2 regions of the Labrys sp. LIt4 genome follow, and region 2 is predicted to be linked to the other one. Evidence: predicted binding sites of a transcription regulator. Region 2 holds the regulator's gene; the other holds the start of a gene.

Region 1 (6,340 bases), on a different contig from region 2:
CCGGGCTTGACCCGGCAAGCCAACCTGGATCTCCGTATTGCGCGGGCGGTTTCCGGATAGCCGGGTCGAGCGCGGCTATGACAATCCGGAGCGCTTCTTTCTTAAATGAACCGCACTAAGCATCAGGGGCAGCATGCGCCAGAGACCCTTCTCCTGACTGGGTCGCCGGAGGCTCAGGATTTCTGTCTCGGCTTTTTCTCTTCGGACAGCCGGTTGGCTGCATGGTCCTGCAATTGGTCCGTCTGGTTCCTCTTGCTGTCCATGCCTCTGTCCTTGGAGTGCTGAGACTTGTCGCGATTGGACAGAACCATGTTTTCCTCGATCTTGTCTTTCGCAAGATCGGACGTCCCGCCGGTTCCGGCGCCCTTGCCAGCGGTACCAGAGCCCATATGTTTCTTGCTCGCATGCGCCACAGCAATTCTCCTTGCGGTTTGCCCTCTCATTCCAATGCGGCCCGCGAGAGGCTATTGGCCGTCGCGGTCCTTTTGTTCGGCGGGCGAATGCCGTTGAGGCCGATGCCCCTCCTGCCCCGGACGGTTGTGTTTGTTATGGTCCCGGCTCTCCTGATTGAGGCCGCCGCGGCTCACCGGAAATTCCGCCTGACGCGCCTCCCGCTTGGGGAGAGGAAGAATGCTATCCGCCGGCCGGCTCAGCGACGCTTCCTCCTGACGGCGATCGGGGACGTCCGGCTTTCGCTCCAGAGTTCGAAGCTGTTGCTCATGGGTCTTTCTGCCCTGCAAGGGCTGGCGCTTGCTTACATTCTTGGCCATCGTCGACCTCTCAGCGGGCGGGGTGAGTGCCACCACCCTTCTTCTCGGGATCATGGGTGTGATGACTGTCTCTTTCGCCGCCTCCGCCGGATACGGCACTGCGCCGGCGCTGCCCCGTATCTGCGGCAGGTTTTTCGACCTGCGGACGGTCCTTTGCATTTTCATGGGAAGCACCGGGGCCGCCATGGCGAATGCTTCTCGGTGTCTTGGCCGAGGTAGACATATCCGTCTCCTGTCTCACCGGTCCTGCTGATAACCCTGATTTTTCGTGTTTTGCTTGATATTGGCTTGCTGGCCCTGCTGCTGAGGATTTTCGGGCCGCTGCTTGCCATGGGGCGCCTGGTCTCGGACCGGCGTCTTGGGATCACCGGTGCCCTTGTGGCTCTGGTTCTCCGGAGGAGTGGGCGGGAGCTTGGTCATGATGTCCCCTTCCTTGTATCCAGTGACCCAACTAGCGCCGCCCGCCCATGTTCCCGCTTGTTTTCGAGTGGTCGGCTTCATCTTGTCGGATGGCAAAGCCCTCCCTTGGCAAGCCAGGGCTTTCGAAATCGCGTTGCAGCGGCGTCATGATTTCAGGCGCGCTGGGGCTGCCGCCCGCAAGCGATCCCTGCAGGGCACATCTCGCGGATATGGCCGGTCCAATCCCGCCGAGGCGCAATGGCTGGTTCTGGATGGCGAATTCCGGAAGGAGCCAGAAATGTCCGATGCAGGCTCGCAGATTGGCCAACACTCGGCTCCCCGCCGGAACGCCGGAGTTTCACTGCAGGGATGGACTGCCCTCATCCGTCGAGTGCCGCCCATTCGTCGCACGGCGACGACGTGTCGCCCGATCATAGCGCGACATGCTGTTCATCCGGTCGCCATCCAGGGCACGCAACGCATCCATGATGTCATCGAAGGGAACGACGCGCCCCCTCCTGATTTCCCGAAGGCTGGGAGTTGCCTCCAACGCGCAGGCATCCGATGCCCAGGAGGCCAGGATCGCCCGCTTCTCATTCAATGTCAGATCCGGGTCGGCAACGACATCCCTTGGGTGATCGAAAGCCTGAGCGGGACGAAGAAGCCGGGAAATATCGAACTCGTTTCGTGTTGATCGCTTTTCCATGACAAGACCCTCTCCGATCTCGGGGAACGCCGATTGCGCTCCCCAAGCCATTGGAATCAAGCGGCCTTTGCTGGTTTATGATGGTCGGCAGCTTCTGCGGTGCGAATTTCGATGCGGCGGGGCTTCATCGCCTCGGGGAGGCGCCGAATAAGATTGATCTGCAAAAGGCCGTTCTCGAAACTGGCGCTCTCGACCTCGATATAGTCGGCCAGATTGAAGCGGCGTTCGAACGGCGCGGCCGAAATGCCATGATATATGTAGTCCATCTCGTTCTTCGCATCCGCCTTGCGGCCGGTGACGGTCAAGAGATTTTGCTGGGCAGTAATGCTTATATCGCTGGATTTGAATCCGGCGACCGCCAAGCTTATGCGGAAACCGTCTTCGCTCGTGCGTATGATGTCGTAGGGGGGATAGCCTTCGGCTGTTTCCTTCGAACCTGCGTTCAGAAGTTCGAAGAGACGGTCAAAGCCAATTGCCGAACGGGCAAAAGGGGTGAAGTCGTAGGTTCTCATAGCCACATCCTCATCAAAGCAACATGGTTACAAGCAGGACGCCAGACGCAGTCGGCGTCCGCATCGAGCCCCATCGGGCGCCCGACGCGCAAAGAAATGGTACAAACCAAGGCCGTTTCAAGGGCTTGGACGGTATTTTTACAACGGCCTCGGAGTCGTTCCGCATGCCCGGACCTTGCACGCTTTCCCGCTGGAACACCGCAAGAAGAGCGGACGGTCCGGCCCGCGCGCTCGGCTTTCCAAAGGCCTCGTAGCAACCGAGGTCGGCATGGAATAAAACACGCGCTCCTCCCCGGAATATCATCCCGCACGGCTGGCGCCCTGTGGGACGACACGGATTCCGACGCCGTTCGACCTGATCCTGCGTTCGGCCCGCTAGTGGGTGGGCCGGCGCACAGGAGCCTTTTCGAGCCGTGAAGCCGGAAACCATGGTTCGATCTTGCCGTCGGGCCTCATGAGATCGACGTTTCCTTCCGGATCATTGCCGGGACCGAAATGCAATGCGACGACTTCAAAGGTCGCATCGATGTCGAACATCACCGACAGCGATGTCACTATACCGAGCTTGATACGGACAACATCACCGATATTCACCATCTCGACCTCCTTATCTTGCTTTCGGAGCACGTCAGGCGCTTTGCCCCCCAACAACAAACTCATGGGTCGGACCGAACCTTGTAAGCGCAAACCGCGGGTCTCGCAGCGATGCCCGGTCCGGACCGTGGGCGTCTCGGGCTCTGCGCAGCCGTTCCTTGGACGAGCGAAGGTTTTTATTCTCCCACGCCCCGGACCTCGTAAAGGTCACGGGCGTTGATGTCCTATCCTCCGTCAGCGCGACGCCGGCGGCTTCAGTGGATTCATCCAGAACCGGCATTCCCGCTTCGTCCAACGCCCGAGCAAAAATTCGGCGGCATTCATCCGGGTTCATCCGCCCGAGGGCAGCCAGGTAACATGCCTCGCGCGCGGCGAAATACGCTGGACCTCTTTGCGGCGGCCAACGATGCAAGAGATAATATGAAGCCTCTGCTACGCTGGAGACCTGATGTAACAGGTTCGTCCGAGGCATAAATCGGGCCGGTTTTTCAAATGAAACTTTGCTCATCACAAATTGGAATCAAGCTTCAGGAACCTTATTGCCTAATATGCCCGGCGAGGCGGCCGCATATGTACATGCAACCGCCGCCATGAAGGTCAGCTTTTTACTTCGATCCGCCTAACCTGGGCTTTCGCCTTTTCGGTCTTGGGAAGCGTGACAGTCAGCACGCCATTTTTGAAACGGGCACTGATCTTCTCTTCTTCCACTTCGAAGCCGACCGGAATACGACGCTCGAAGCGACCATAAAAGCGTTCGGAAAATTGCTTTTCCTTGTCCTCAGTCTCCGAGCGCTTTTCGCCCTTCACCGTCAGCACCCCCTCGCTGAGGAATACTTCGATATCCCTCTCCGCCAGCCCCGGCACCTCGGCGGTCACCGTGATCTCCTTTTCATTGTCCGAGATTTCGACGCTAGGCCAGTTGGCACCGGAAGAGCCGATCCTGCCGACATTCGGCAGTCTGGTGTCGAACGATCGGAAGGCATCGTCGAACAGCCGATTCATCTCGCGGTGCAGCGACAGGAAGGGATCGCGGTCCCCCTCTCGAAAGAAGCTGGGAAGCTGGCCGGCGCTGTTGCGCCCCCAAGGAATTAGATCGCGCACACTCATCATCTGTCTCCTTCATGCTCAATCGGTTGACAAATGCTCTCGGCTGCGCCGGATCTTTCCGTCCGGCGCTTTGCCTTGCGTGGCCATTCGGCTATCAGGCCGCGTGCTTCTCGCTTTCGATCGCCCGCATGCCGGTCTTGGCTTGAGCATCGCCCCCCGCGATCTCGATCCGGCGCGGTTTCATCTCTTCGGGAAGATCACGCCTGAGATCGATCGTCAGCAGGCCCCTGTCGAGGTTCGCGCCCACGACCTTGATGTGGTCGGCAAGCTCAAAGCGTTGCGTAAAGGCGCGTCCGGCAATGCCCCGGTGCATATATTGCGCTGTATCTTCGCCTGTCTTCTGACCGGACACCATCAAGACGTTGCGCTCCTGGGTAATGCTCAGTTCGTCTTGAGAAAAGCCCGCTACCGCCATGTCAATGCGGTAGTCGTCGTCGCCTGTCTTGATGATGTCGTAGGGCGGCCAATTGCCGGCCGTTTCAATACGGCTCGTCGCCTCCAGGGCATTCAGCATCCGGTCAAAACCGATGCTCGAGCGGAACAGCGGTGTAAAGTCAAGAGTGGTTCTCATAGCCACATCCTCCTGTTGAAGCAACATGGATACAAGTTTGGTTTTCCCGCCGCGCACCTGGCCGCAGAGCGGGAATGCCGGTCCCCTTGAGGCGCCCGGCAAATACGAGTTAGGTCACGCCTCCGGCATTTCAAGAGGCCACCGAATGATTTTGAATGGGCATGCATGCGAGCGCCCTCAGACAGTCCCGCCTGAGCCCCGGCTCGACCGGCATGCACGAAAAGGACAAAAAACATCAACGCATTCAATGGATTATCACTCAATGCCCCGGACTGCTAAAAATTTCCATCGACGCTCTTGAAATCGAAAAAGCCCTCAACCACCTCATTTCGCGCGCGACGCCGCTTGGGTCGCGCGCCCCGCTCCGGTCCCAGGATCGGAGCGGTGGAACACTCAAAATTGTTTGTCCTTGAAGGAGAACGATATGACGTTCCGTCCATTGCATGATCGCGTCCTGGTCCGCCGCATCGAAGCCGACGAAAGGACGGCGGGCGGTATCATCATTCCCGATACGGCCAAGGAGAAGCCGCAGCAGGGTGAGGTCGTCGCGGTCGGTCCTGGTGCGCGGGATGAGGCCGGTAAGCTGGTCGAACTCGACGTGAAGGTCGGGGACCGCATTTTGTTCGGCAAATGGTCAGGCACCGAGATCAAGATCAATGGTGAAGATCTCCTCATCATGAAAGAAAGCGACGTGCTGGGCGTGGTCGAAAACGCCAGTGCCGTGAAGAAGGCCGCCTGACGGCTTCTTCATCCCCATTACAGTCTAGATAGCTGCCTATTGCAGGAGAGATCCAATGGCTGCCAAGGAAGTCAAATTCTCCACCGACGCGCGTGACAAGATGCTGCGCGGCGTCGACATTCTCGCCAATGCCGTCAAGGTCACGCTGGGCCCGAAGGGCCGCAACGTCGTGATCGAGAAGTCGTTCGGCGCGCCCCGCATCACCAAGGACGGCGTCACCGTCGCCAAGGAGATCGAGCTCTCGGACAAGTTCGAGAACATGGGCGCCCAGATGGTGCGCGAGGTTGCCTCCAAGACCAACGACTTGGCCGGCGACGGCACCACCACGGCGACCGTTCTCGCTCAAGCTATCGTAAAGGAAGGCGCCAAGGCGGTGGCCTCGGGTATCAATCCCATGGACCTCAAGCGCGGCATCGACAAGGCCGTTGAGGCGGTCGTCACCGAACTGAAGGCCAACGCACAGAAAATTACCAAGAACGACGAGATCGCCCAGGTCGGCACGATTTCGGCCAATGGCGACACCGAGATCGGGCGTTTCCTGGCGGAGGCCATGCAGAAGGTCGGCAATGAAGGCGTGATCACCGTCGAGGAGGCCAAGACGGCCGAGACCGAGCTCGAAGTCGTCGAGGGCATGCAATTCGACCGCGGCTACCTTTCGCCGTACTTCGTGACCAACCAGGAGAAGATGCGCGTCGAACTCGAGGATCCCTACATCCTCATCCACGAGAAGAAGCTGGGCAACCTCCAGGCCTTGCTGCCGATCCTGGAGGCGGTCGTGCAGTCGGGCAAGCCCCTCGCCATCATCGCGGAAGACGTGGAAGGGGAGGCTTTGGCGACGCTGGTGGTGAACAAGCTGCGCGGCGGCCTGAAGGTTGCGGCCGTCAAGGCACCGGGCTTCGGCGACCGGCGCAAGGCCATGCTCGAGGACATTGCCATCCTTAC
Region 2 (6,340 bases):
AACCAGCTTGCGGGCTGGCGTTTCCTGCGCATCGGACATCATATCGAGCGGGCGATCCAGACCTGCCGCCTCGTCCGCCGCCTAGCCGATGAAAGCGCCAGCGCCGACATGCTCGATGCCTTACTGCGCGTGACGGACAGCCGGATTACCTACCGCGCCCGCTATCTGATGGGAACGCTGCGCCTGCCGGTGCTCGATCTCGTGCTGCTCGACGACGGCAATCCGCGCTCGGTCGCCTATCAGATCATCCACGCCGCCGAGCATCTGGCAGCCCTGCCGCGCACATCCCGGGACGGGGAAGTGGACGCGCTCACCCGCGCCATCCGCCTGATGCGCGCCGAAATCGAGACGACGCAGGCGGCCGACGTCGATGATCGCCTGATCCTCGGTTTCGAAAACCGGCTGCTCGCGCTGTCTTCGGAGCTCTCGGCCCGCTATTTCAACCAGGACGAAGCCATGGCCGAGATCGCTGAGGGGCTGGGATGATGGCGGGAGTAAGGGGCGGGCGGGGCTGGACATCGAAAGATATAGCGCAACGGCCGGCGGCCCCCTCGCCCCGCTCTTGCGGGGAGAGGGTAAGGGTGAGGGGCAGCGCCACCCATAGATGAATCTGTCTGCATTTTCTGATGAGTTTCGCCCGTGCTCTATCTTATCCGCCACACCACGACCTATCTCTACCGCACCGAGGTCGCGGCGGCCCGCTGCACGCTGCATCTCCAGCCTGAGACCGGCGGCAATCAGCGGGTATTCTCGGCCCAGCTCACCATCACCCCCAGGCCCCTGGAGCAGACCGAGGCGGTCGACTTCTTCGGCAACCGCACCACCCATGTCCGCTTTGCCGGCGCGGCCACCCGGCACCGCTTCGAATCGCGCGTGCGCATCGAGGTCCAGCCGCGCGAGCCGCCCCATGCCCTGCTGACCCCATCCTGGCAGGAGATCAGCCAGGGGGCGCTGCTGGTGCCCGACCTCGGCGGTTCGGCCCCGGCGCATTATCTGTTCGCCAGCCGCTTCGTACCCCTGCTTGCCGAAGCGCGCGATTACGCGCTTGCCTCTTTCGAACCGGGGCGCCCGGTGCTCGACGGGGCCATCGAGATGATGAAACGCATCCATCGCGATTTCGTCTACGATCCCAACGCAACCGATATTTCCACCCCGCTCGACGTGGTGGCCCGCACGCGCCACGGCGTCTGCCAGGACTTCGCACATTGGATGCTGGCGGGCCTGCGTGCCATCGGTATTCCCGCCGCCTATGTTTCGGGCTATCTGCGAACCCATCCGCCGCCCGGCCAGGAACGGCTGGTGGGGGCGGATGCCAGCCATGCCTGGGTTTCGGTATGGTGCGGCGCCGGGCTCGGCTGGGTCGATCTCGATCCGACCAATGCGGTGCCTGCGAACGAGGACCATGTGCGCGTCGCGGTCGGGCGCGACTATGCCGATGTCGCCCCGGTGGACGGCGTCGTCGTCGCCTCCGCCGGCCACAGCCTGCGCGTCTCCGTGGATGTCGCGCCTTTAGGATGAGCGAAATGACTGCCAGGATCGGAATTCTGACCATCTCGGATCGCGCCAGCGCCGGGATCTACGAGGACAAGAGCGGCCCGGCCATCACCGGCTTCATGCAGCGCGTGCTGACCTCGCCCTGGGACCCGGTGGTGCGTGTCATCGCCGACGAGCAGGATCTGATCGAGCGCACGCTGATCGAGCTCGCCGACGAGGCAGGCTGCTGCCTCATCTGCACCACCGGCGGCACGGGCCCGGCCCGGCGTGACGTCACGCCCGAGGCCACCGAGGCGGTCTGCACCAAGATGATGCCGGGCTTCGGCGAGCTGATGCGCCAGGAAAGCCTGAAATATGTGCCGACGGCCATCCTGTCGCGCCAGACGGCGGGCATTCGCGGCCGGACCCTGATCGTCAACCTGCCGGGAAAGCCGGCCTCGATCGAGCAATGCCTGATGGCGGTCTTCCCCGCCATTCCCTATTGCATCGACCTGATCGAGGGGCCGAGGCTGGAGACGGACCCGGCTGTGTGCAAGGCGTTCAGGCCGGGGCAGTGAAGGGATACGCGCCATGACGGCCTGTTTGGATCGCCCGGAGCCATAATCGTGTTCAAGCCGCATGCGGGGCCCGGGCCGATCCGGATCGATTTCCTGCTGGTTCCCCAATTCTCGATGATGGCGTTTTCCTCTGCCGTCGAACCTCTGCGCGTCGCCAACCGCATGGCCAGGCGGCAGGTCTTCGATTGGCGGGCCTGGTCGATGGACGGCAAGCCGGTCAGCGCCTCCAATGGCTGGCCGATTCCGGTGGGGGGCGCGCTGCCCGCCAGCGACGACATCCCGACCCTGATCGTCTGCTCCAGCTTCGAGCCGGAGCACTATGCCAGCAAGGCGATGCTGGCGCGCCTACGCCATCTCGCCCGCCGCGGCACCGAGATCGGCGCCCTCGATACCGGCGCCTGGATCCTGGCGGCGGCCGGCCTGCTCAGCGGCGGCAAGGTCACCATGCATTGGGAGGCGGCGCCGGGCTTCGCCGAGGCCTTTCCCGACATCGAGATCAGCGAGGCCCTGTTCGAGGTGTCGGCCAAGCATTTCACCTGCGCCGGCGGGACGGCGGCGCTCGACCTGATGCTCGACATGATCGCCCGCCAATATGGCCAGGCCCTGGCGGTGGCGGTCTCCGAACAGTTCATCCACGACAGGCTGCGCCCGCGCCATGACCGCCAGCGCATGAGCCTGCCCAAGCGGCTGGGCGTCGCCAACAGCAAGCTGATCCGCGTGGTGGTGGCTATGGAGGCCAATCTGGAGACGCCGCTCGACGCCAAGGCCCTTGCGGCCCTTTCCGGCGTCTCGGCCCGCCAGCTCGAACGCCTGTTCCGGGCCGAGCTCAAGGATTCGCCGGCCAATTACTATCTGCAGCTCCGGTTGCAGCGCGCCCGCCTGCTGCTGCGCCAGACCGACATGAGCGTGATGGAGATCGCCATGGCCTGCGGCTATTCCTCCGCATCCTGTCTTTCGCGATCTTATCGCGCGCATTTTGCGGTGACGCCGCGCGAGGACAGGCGTGAGGGCGAAAATCCCGGCGTGCAGAAGCGATCCTGATCTCGGCTGCCGGCACGCCCAGGCAGAGGGGCCGGTCTACACAAAAGTGGCCCTGGCTTATGTCGTGCCTGGGTTTGACCTGGGCATCCAGCGGCTCGGCCGTCGTCATGAAGGATAGGCTGGGTTGCCGGGTCAAGCCCGGCAATGACAAGGCTCACGCCATAATCGAGGATCGGCCAGGAATTACCCGCATTGCCGTCAGGGCTTCAGCAGTTTCCCGATGACCTTGGCAGTATAGTCGACCATCGGCACCACGCGGGCATAGTTCAGCCGTGTCGGCCCGATCACGCCGAGCACGCCGACGATCTTCTGGTTGGCATCCCGGAAGGGAGCAGCGATCATCGAGGAGCCGGAGAGCGAGAACAGCTTGTTTTCCGATCCGATGAAGATACGCACCCCGTCGCCGCCTTCAGCGCGGCCGAGCAGATCGATCAGGTCCTTCTTGGCCTCGATGTCGGCGAAGAGCAGACGGATGCGTTCCAGGTCTTCGCCGGCGTGCAGGTCTTCCAGGAGATTGGCCTGGCCGCGCACGATGAGCTGGCGCGGCAGGTCGGAGGAGCCGCCGCTCCAGCTTGCCAGGCCGGTATTGATCAGCTTGGTGGTGAGGTCGTCGAGTTCGGCGCGCCCGGCGTCGAGGGCGCTGCTCATCTCGCGTTTGAGGTCCTCGATCGTCTTGCCGCGGGCGCGGGCGTTGAGATAGTTGGAGGCTTCCACCAGCGCCGATGTCGGCAGGCCGACCGGCACGGTGATCACGCGGTTTTCCACCGCGCCTTCCTCGGAGACCAGGATGACCAGGGCCTGGGTGGGTTCGAGGCGCACGAATTCGATATGCTTCAGCCGCTGGTCGCGCTTGCCGGTGACGACGACCCCGGCGCCGCGCGACAGGCCCGACAAGGTGGCCGAGGCTTCGATCAGCACGTCTTCAAGGGAGCGGGAGGGCGTCCTCGCGCGGATCTGGGCATCGATCTGCGCGCGGTCCTGAGCGGCGAGGTCGCCGAATTCCAGCATGGCGTCGACGAAGAAGCGCAGTCCCAGTTCGGTCGGCAGCCGCCCGGCGCTGGTATGCGGCGCCTGGATCAGGCCGAGCAGTTCCAGGTCCTGCATGACGTTGCGCACCGAAGCGGGCGACAGCGAGGTCGGCAGCAGGCGCGAAATGTTGCGGGAGCCGACGGGTTCGCCCGTTGCAAGATAGGAATCGACGATCTGACGGAATATCTCGCGCGAGCGTTCGTTCAGCTGAGTAAGTTCACTCGAAGGAAGGGTCGGCGTCACAGCGGACAAGGTCTGTCTCCTCGACACTAATGTGACGAGCATTCGGCGATTGTTCAATGGTGGAATTGCAGTTTCCGCAGCGCTATGCAGTGTCTCCGCTCGTTCGAGTTTCGCCTATCGTCTCGTCTGGCCAGAGGAAACCCGGCATGGTCGAATCAGTTCCGCCTTCCGCCCGTGCTCTCGTCGATTTTTGGGTCGATGCCGGCCCCGAGCGCTGGTTCGAAAAGGACGAGGCGTTCGACCGCGACTTTCGCGAGCGGTTCCTGCCCCTGCATCAGGCCGCAATGCGCGGCGAACTCGACGGATGGGGTGCGACTGCGCCGGGTGCCCTCGCGCTGGTGCTGCTGCTCGACCAGTTTCCACGCAATGCCTTTCGCGACACGCCTGCCATGTATGCCGGCGATCCCCTGGCACGGCGGGCCGCAGCAGCGGCGCTGGCGGCTGGCCATGACCGCAGCATCGACCCGCAGCTGCGCATCTTTTTCTACCTGCCCTTCATGCATTCGGAGGAACTCGCCGACCAGGAGCGCTCCCTCGCTTTGTGCCGGACGCTGGAAGGCGACTATCTGCGCTATGCCCGGGAGCATCGCGACATCGTGGCCCGCTTCGGCCGCTTTCCTCATCGCAACGCCATTCTTGGGCGCATCTGCACGCCGGAAGAACAGCGCTTTCTGGATGACGGAGGATTTGCGGGCTGAGGCCCGGCATTCCAGTCGCAACTACGATTGCGGAGGCGTTTTCCGTCATTGCGGACGCAGCGCTAGAGCGTTTCGCGGTTTGGTGGAATCACCAAGAATCGCAAAGACGCGCCGAATTAAAGAGCTGGAGCAAAGCAGCGTTTCCGTCTAAACGCGCTTTGCTCTAGGCCTTGTCGATCACGTGGAAGAAGGAGCCGGTGACCTGGCCGCGGCGCCCGCCCAGGGCGCCCAGGGGCGTGCCGTTGGCGTCGCTGACCTCGAAAAGCGGCGTGTCGTCGGAGCGCAAGGTTGTCGAGTAGTGAAACTCGTGGCCGCGCACCCGGCTGCCACGTGCGCCGAGCGGGCAATCCTGCTTCAGTTCTGCCAGGCGGTAGCCCAGATTCATGCGGCGCTTGGCGAAGCTGGTCTCGAGATCGAGCAGGCCGGTCATGCGATGAGCCGTGCCCTCGGCATCGATCAACACCCGGCCGAGCACCATATAGCCTCCGCATTCGCCGTGCACCGGGCGGGTTTGCGCGAACAGGCGCAGGGCTTTCTGGAAGCGGGTGGCGGTGGCGAGGCGAGCGCCGTGGAGTTCGGGATAGCCGCCCGGCAGCCAGGCGACGTCGGCATCCTCGGCCGGCCCCTCATCGGCCAGCGGCGAGAAGGGGATGATCTCGGCGCCCTGGCGGCGCCAGCCGGCGATGAGATGCGGATAGATGAAGGAGAAGGCGGCATCGCGGGCCAGGGCGATGCGCTGGCCAGGTGGGCGGAGGCCCGCTTCAATCGGTTCACCCGGGCGGAGGCCCGCTTCAGTCGATTCAACGGGGCGGCGGCCCATATCGCGCCCGGCCGTCGGCAGTCTCGTCGGCTCGGCCAGCGCCCGGATTGCGCCGATGTCGCAATGGGTTTCGACGAAATCGGCCAGAGCTTCAAGGCGGCGGTCGAGCTCGACAGTCTCGTCGGCCTGGACGAGGCCGAGATGACGCTCGGGCAGGACGAGGTCGGCATTGCGGGGAAGCGTACCCACCACCGGCAGCCCGGCCTCCTCGATGCCCTTGCGTGCCAGGGCTTCGTGCCGGGGGCTCGCGACCTTGTTGAGCACCACGCCGGCGACCCGCACATCGGGACGGAAGCTGGCAAAACCCTTGGCCACCGCGCCGGCCGACTGCGACTGACCGGAGATATCGAGCACCAGCAGCACCGGCCATCCCAGCAGCGCTGCCAGGCCGGAGGAGGAGCCGTCCCCGCTGGCACCGTCGCTGATAACGCCGTCGAACAATCCCATCAGCGCCTCGC

What was found. The regulator HrcA, encoded in region 2, represses chaperone genes, less so after heat shock. The targets are predictions, from matches to a motif close to GTTAGCACTCNCNNNNNGNGAGTGCTAAC.
Region 1: a site for HrcA is predicted at 4,911-4,939, ahead of groES (co-chaperone GroES). Genes of this name have one in related genera too.

What each region holds. Positions count from the first base shown of each region.
Region 1 is NZ_JAGIPY010000028.1:40,464-46,803, forward strand. It holds gene J8I29_RS28975 (hypothetical protein) at 174-413, opposite strand; gene J8I29_RS28980 (hypothetical protein) at 465-770, opposite strand; gene J8I29_RS30215 (hypothetical protein) at 781-993, opposite strand; gene J8I29_RS28985 (hypothetical protein) at 1,008-1,190, opposite strand; gene J8I29_RS28990 (hypothetical protein) at 1,222-1,497, opposite strand; gene J8I29_RS28995 (hypothetical protein) at 1,528-1,875, opposite strand; gene J8I29_RS29000 (Hsp20 family protein) at 1,932-2,387, opposite strand; gene J8I29_RS29005 (hypothetical protein) at 2,763-2,984, opposite strand; gene J8I29_RS29015 (Hsp20/alpha crystallin family protein) at 3,579-4,088, opposite strand; gene J8I29_RS29020 (Hsp20 family protein) at 4,183-4,659, opposite strand; gene groES (co-chaperone GroES) at 5,084-5,398, shown strand; gene groL (chaperonin GroEL) at 5,454-6,340, shown strand, end outside.
Region 2 is NZ_JAGIPY010000011.1:92,633-98,972, forward strand. It holds gene J8I29_RS20135 (circularly permuted type 2 ATP-grasp protein) at 1-486, shown strand, start outside; gene J8I29_RS20140 (transglutaminase family protein) at 640-1,518, shown strand; gene mog (molybdopterin adenylyltransferase) at 1,524-2,051, shown strand; gene J8I29_RS20150 (GlxA family transcriptional regulator) at 2,100-3,092, shown strand; gene hrcA (heat-inducible transcriptional repressor HrcA) at 3,291-4,373, opposite strand; gene J8I29_RS20160 (DUF924 family protein) at 4,511-5,062, shown strand; gene J8I29_RS20165 (cobyrinate a,c-diamide synthase) at 5,226-6,340, opposite strand, start outside.